2 linked regions of the Candidatus Pseudothioglobus singularis PS1 genome follow. Each later gene encodes a partner of the first gene's protein in a complex. Links are inferred from orthologs where the notes say so. Each region holds a gene or a part of one and is shown on either strand. Other genes may lie near its edges. The genes, in order: groL and metK.

Region 1 (3,213 bases):
CGTCAGGAGTAAGCTTAATATTTTTTGGAATAAGATTTCTAAATTCACAGAATTCTTTAAGTGCATCAGTCAGTCCTGATCTTAGACCATTAACATGGGTTCCTCCACCAATCGTTGGAATAAGATTCACAAAACTTTCAGCAGTAATATTACTAGTATTTTCAGTCCAAGTTAAAGCACAATCTAGTTGCTCTTCCTTGGTTTCAAAAGAGATCACAAATGGAATAGAAGGGATACATTCAAGAGCATCCAAAGAAGCCTGCAAGTAATCTTTTATGCCATCTTTAAAGACCCAAGTATCTTCAGTTTCATCTATTTCATTTTTAAAATTAACCTCTAGGCCAGGACACAAGACAGCTTTAGAGCGAAGATTATGTCGCAGCTTCTTTATTGAAAATTTTACTGAATCAAAAAATTTCGCATCAGGCATAAATTTAATCAGAGTTCCTGTATTGCGCTTCCCAACAGCGCCTATTTCCTCAAGATCATTGGATTTGACACTGGATTCAAATTTCATATAGTACTGCTTTGCATCTCTTTTAATCCAAACTTCAATTGAGCTTGATAAGGCGTTTACGACAGATATGCCAACACCGTGAAGCCCACCAGAGAACTGGTACGAGTCGTTTGAAAATTTACCACCAGCGTGGAGTTTAGTTAGGATGACCTCAACGGCAGGTGTTCCTTCTTTTGGATGAATATCTATTGGTATTCCTCTACCGTTGTCTTCGACCGACATAGAGTTGTCTGTGTGAAGCGTAACATTAATCTGGGTAGCATAGCCCGAGACTGCCTCATCGACACTATTATCAACCACTTCTTGTGCAAGATGGTTAGGGTTTTCAGTGTCTGTATACATGCCTGGGCGTTTTTTGACTGGCTCCAGGCCAGTAAGAACTTCTATAGAAGATGCGTCGTAATTAGACATATTTTGAATTGGGTTTGAGTGGCAATAATAATACCAAAAAAAAGCCCCAAAAAATGGGGCTTTTCACTATAAAACAAATAGAATTACATCATACCTGGCATGCCACCACCCATGCCGCCCATATCAGGCATTGCAGGACCGCTTTCTTGAGGCATATCAGTTATCATTGCTTCAGTTGTAATCATTAAACCAGAGATACTTGCCGCATGTTGAAGAGCTGCACGCGATACTTTAGTAGGATCTAAGATACCCATTTTAAGCATGTCTCCATACTCTTCTGAAGAAGCATTGTAGCCATAATTACCCTTGCCTTTTAAAACTTCATTTAATACAACAGAGGCCTCACCACCACCATTAGTAACGATTTGTCTTAAAGGTTCTTCTAAGGCGCGTCTACAAATGCTGATGCCTACATCTTGATCACTGTTATCGCCTTTAAGTTTATCCAATGATGAGATAGCGCGAACAAACGCGACACCTCCACCAGGGACAACACCTTCTTCAACAGCCGCACGAGTTGCATGAAGTGCATCATCAACACGATCTTTTTTCTCTTTCATTTCGACTTCAGTTGCCGCACCTACTTTAATCACTGCAACACCGCCAGAAAGTTTAGCTAAACGTTCTTGCAGCTTCTCTTTATCATAATCTGAGCTTGTAGCTTCGATTTGAGTTTTGATTTGACCGATACGAGAAGTGATATTCTTTTTGGCACCTGCACCATCAATCACTGTAGTATTGTCCTTGCCGATTTCAATACGTTTAGCTGTGCCTAAATGCTCTTCAGTAATAGCTTCTAGTGACAAGCCAACTTCTTCAGAAATAACGGTTCCACCAGTAAGGATTGCAATATCTTCAAGAATCGCTTTACGACGATCACCAAACCCTGGAGCTTTAACAGCAGCCACCTTAACAATACCGCGCATATTGTTAACAACAAGAGTTGCTAACGCTTCCCCCTCAATATCTTCAGCAATAATGAGAAGAGGTTTTCCAGCTTTTTGAACTGCTTCAAGTGCCGGCAATAAGTCACGAATATTTGCAATTTTTGAATCATGTAACAAAATATATGGATGCTCAAGGTCTGCAGACATTTTTTCCTGGTTGTTTATAAAATAAGGTGAAAGGTATCCGCGATCAAACTGCATTCCTTCAACGACATCAAGTTCGTTTTCAAGAGTTGAACCTTCTTCTACGGTAATCACACCTTCTTTTCCAACTTTTTCCATAGCCTCGGCAATAATTGAACCAACAGACGTGTCTGAATTGGCTGAAATAGTTGCAACTTGCGCAATTGCTTCACTGTTTTTACATGGTTGGGATGCTTTTTGTAGGTTTGAGACAACTGCTGCAGTAGCTTTATCAATGCCTCTTTTTAGATCCATGGGATTCATTCCAGCTGCTACTGACTTAACACCCTCAGATATTAATGTTTGAGCTAATACTGTAGCAGTAGTTGTTCCATCACCTGCAATATCGTTAGTTTTAGATGCTACTTCTTTAACCATCTGTGCACCCATATTTTCAAATTTGCCTTCAAGTTCAATTTCTTGAGCAACTGAAACTCCGTCTTTAGTGATGGAAGGAGCACCAAATGATTTATCTAAAACGACATTTCTTCCTTTGGGTCCAAGTGTTACTTTCACTGCATTTGCAAGGGTGTTTACCCCTGACATCATTAAATCTCTAGCTTCTGAGCTAAATTTTACGTCTTTCGCTGACATTATAAATCTCCTTTAATCTTCAATTACCGCGACAATTTCATCTTCACTCATCACTAGGAGCTTTTCTTCTCCAACAGTGATTTCAGAACCTGAATATTGACCAAACATTACCGTGTCACCAACTTTAACATCCAAAGGGATTAAGTCTCCTTGTGCACTTATTCTTCCATTTCCAGCTGCAACAACTTCACCTCTTGATGGTTTTTCAGTTGATGAATCAGGGATGATTAAACCACTAGCTGTTGTTTTCTTTTCTTCTACTCTTCGAACGATTACACGATCGTGTAGGGGACGGATTTCCATGTTTTCTCCTGGTATTACACATAAAATTGTCGTAAAAAAGTTATTACTCTTCTAGACGTTCTTTAAGCTTTTTGATAGCTTTATTTTCAAGTTGACGAACCCTTTCAGCGGAAACACCATACTTGTCTGCTAAAGTATGTAAGGTCAATTTTTCTTCTTTCAAGTACCTAGCTTGTAAAATATCGATACTTCTCTCATCTAAAGAAGAAAGAGCTTGATAAAGCCTGTTGTGTTGGTCTTCTTGACTTTTATTGCTGA
Region 2 (3,203 bases), 290 kb from region 1 along the record:
TTGCATTTCCTAAATTAACTAAACGACCTTCTGAAAGAAGAATTAAGTAATCATTTTTATCATCAGAGCGATAGATGCGATGAACTTGCGCTTTCACTTCATCCCATTTCCAATTTTTACGCATGTATGCTGTATCAATTTCATTATCAAAGTGACCAATATTACACACTACAGAGCCTGCTTTGAGGTATTGAAGCATTGAAGCATCACAAACATTAGTATTTCCAGTCGTTGTGACAATTAAATCAGTGTTGGCTAGTAAATCTTTATTGATACAATCTACAGAACCAGTATTGATTCCATCAATATAAGGTGAAACCACTTCAAAGCCATCCATGCACGCCTGGAAAGCACATATAGGATCAATTTCAGAAATTTTAACAATCATTCCTTCTTGACGAAGTGACATGGCAGATCCTTTACCAACATCGCCATAACCAATCAATAAGGCCTTCTTGCCTGACATAAGCATATCCGTACCTCGCTTAATAGCATCATTAAGAGAGTGCCTACAACCATACTTGTTATCATTTTTTGCCTTAGTAACAGCATCGTTTACATTGATAGCAGGAACTTTAAGTTCACCACTCTCAATCATCTCTAAAAGGCGATGAACACCAGTCGTTGTTTCTTCACTGATACCATGAATTTTATCAAGCATTTCTGGATACTTATCATGGACCATGCCCGTTAGATCACCGCCATCATCAAGAATCATGTTGGCATCCCATGGCTTACCGTTATGAAGAATAGTCTGCTCAATGCACCACAAGAACTCTTCTTCAGTCTCACCTTTCCAGGCAAATACAGGAATATTTCTTGCTGCCATAGCAGAAGCAGCATGATCCTGTGTCGAAAAAATATTGCAAGATGACCAACGAATTTCAGCTCCAAGATCAATTAATGTTTCCATTAGGACCGCAGTTTGGATTGTCATATGAATACAGCCCATAATTCTTGCGCCTTGAAGAGGCTGCTCTTTGCTGTACTTTTCTCTAAGAGCCATTAATGCAGGCATTTCAGCTTCTGCAAGCTCAATTTCTTTACGACCAAAATCTGATAAATTAATATCAGCTACTTTGTAGTCAAGGTTTAGATCGGCTACTTTAAAGCCACTATTATCTATTGTAGAATCGCTCATTTTATTTCCCGTTAAGTTAAAAAAATGAGCGTCGTTTTGATTACCAAGCCTGATTGAAAAAATATTTTCAATGCAACGCCCCTTGGCACGAGACGCATTATACCAAAAACATATGAAAAAGAAACTATTTTAGTAAATCTGCTCTATCAGTCTTCTCCCAGCTAATTGAGTCTTCTTTTCTCCCAAAGTGACCATAACTCGCAGTCTGCTGATAAATTGGACGTTTTAAATCTAGCATTGCAATTAAACCTTTAGGGCGAAGATCAAAATGCTCTCTGATAAGAGCAACAATTTCATGATTTGGTAGCTCTCCAGTTCCAAATGTGTCAACGCTTATACTCGTTGGTTCAGCAACTCCAATTGCATACGAAACTTGAATTTCACAGCGCTTAGCGATGCCAGCTGCAACAATATTTTTAGCAACATAACGTGTAGCATAGGCAGCACTTCTATCTACTTTTGAAGGATCTTTGCCTGAAAAAGCACCACCGCCATGTCTAGCCATGCCGCCATATGTGTCAACTATAATTTTTCTTCCAGTTAGTCCAGCATCACCAACCGGACCTCCAATTTCAAAATTTCCTGTTGGGTTTATGTGATATTGCGTCTCGCTTGTAAGCCACTTTTCAGGAAGGATTGGCTTAATAATATTTTCTAAAACACTCTCTCTAAGCTCCTCAAGTGAGATGTCTCCATCGTGCTGAGTAGATAAAACTACAGCGTCAATACCTACAATTTGATTACCCTCATAGATGCAAGAGACTTGAGATTTAGCGTCTGGACGAAGCCAAGGTATCGAGTCATCTAGCATTAAATCTGCTTGCTGCCTGACTAATTGATGTGACAGCATAATGGGGGCTGGCATTAGCTCTTCTGTTGAATTTTCTGCATAACCAAACATAAGGCCTTGGTCACCTGCGCCTTGCTCATGACTATCACTTTCGGTGACACCCATTGAAATATCTTGAGACTGCCTGCCAAGCAAATTCATAACTGAACATGTTTCACCATTGAATCCATACTCTTCTTGGTTATAACCAATTCCAAGAATTGTTTTTCTGACTATAGATTCATAATCTATATTAGCATCAGTTGTAATTTCTCCAGCTAAAACGACTTGATTGTCTTTGACAAGTGTCTCTACAGCAACTCTAGAGTTAGGATCTTGATTAAGTGCAGCATCAAGAATGGCATCAGAAATTTGGTCACATACTTTATCGGGGTGGCCAGCAGAAACAGATTCAGAAGTAAATATCATAATAAAATCCTATAAAATTATTTAATACTAAAGATGGATTTCTTGAAAGAGAGGCCAGCTTTAGCTTGTTTTAGTCACACAATGTAACAACGCTAGCAATCGGAACAAATCAGCGTTAATTAATTATAATCTTTAACTTGGAAAAGTAAAGTCTATTCGAGACTTATTTTTAATGAAAGTGCACTTAAAAAAGGAGTTATAAGTAAGCTTAGAATTAAGATAAATCCTAGAAAATATAACTGACCATCAATTGGAAGATTAGATTGAGATTGAGATACTACGCTTGTTGCAAAAATCAAGATCGGTATGTAAAGGGGGAGAATTAATAGAGATAAAAGCATTCCTGAGTTTTTAATGCCAACAACCAGGGAGGCTCCAATTGAGCCAATCAGACTTAGACATGGCGTAGCTATAATTAAAGTCAAAAGGAGAATATAGATCCCTTCAGTATTTATAAAAAGTGCCATTCCAAGAAAAGGAGACAAAATGATTATTGGAAGCCCTGAAAGCATCCAATGAGCTAAAGTTTTAGCCAGTAAGATTAAAGGCAATGAGTGGTGAGAAATAACCATTTGCTCTAGGACCCCACTATCATAGTCATAGTGAAATAATGAATTGAGAGATAATAGAACTGAAAGCATTGTTATAACCCAAATTATTCCAGGTGCAATGCTTGATAAAGTTTGCGCTTCTGGACTAATTGCAATCGGAAATAAAGAGATTGAGATTACAAAAAACATAAGAGGGTTCAAGAAACTTGACGGATTTCTCAAGGCCATTTTAAGATCCCTTGTCATTGTTTGC

The links.
Region 2: the proteins of groL (region 1) and metK are in contact, whole or in part, in a cryo-EM structure (PDB 8P4O), measured with the Escherichia coli proteins. The link is inferred for Candidatus Pseudothioglobus singularis PS1 from one-to-one orthologs.

Annotation. Positions count from the first base shown.
Region 1 is NZ_CP006911.1:818,670-821,882, forward strand. Bases 333-3,213 are described here. They hold groL (chaperonin GroEL), read right to left. Parts: upstream 2,653-3,213; coding sequence 1,012-2,652; downstream 333-1,011. Other genes in these bases: parE (DNA topoisomerase IV subunit B), read right to left, coding at 333-928; W908_RS04160 (co-chaperone GroES), read right to left, coding at 2,665-2,955; rpoH (RNA polymerase sigma factor RpoH), read right to left, coding at 2,999-3,213. Outside these bases: more of parE, read right to left, coding at 1-332.
Region 2 is NZ_CP006911.1:524,575-527,777, forward strand. The notes cover bases 333-3,203. They hold metK (methionine adenosyltransferase), read right to left. Parts: upstream 2,400-3,203; coding sequence 1,266-2,399; downstream 333-1,265. Other genes in these bases: ahcY (adenosylhomocysteinase), read right to left, coding at 333-1,141; ccmB (heme exporter protein CcmB), read right to left, coding at 2,552-3,196. Also shown: more of ahcY, read right to left, coding at 1-332. UniProt on the Escherichia coli protein: Catalyzes the formation of S-adenosylmethionine (AdoMet) from methionine and ATP.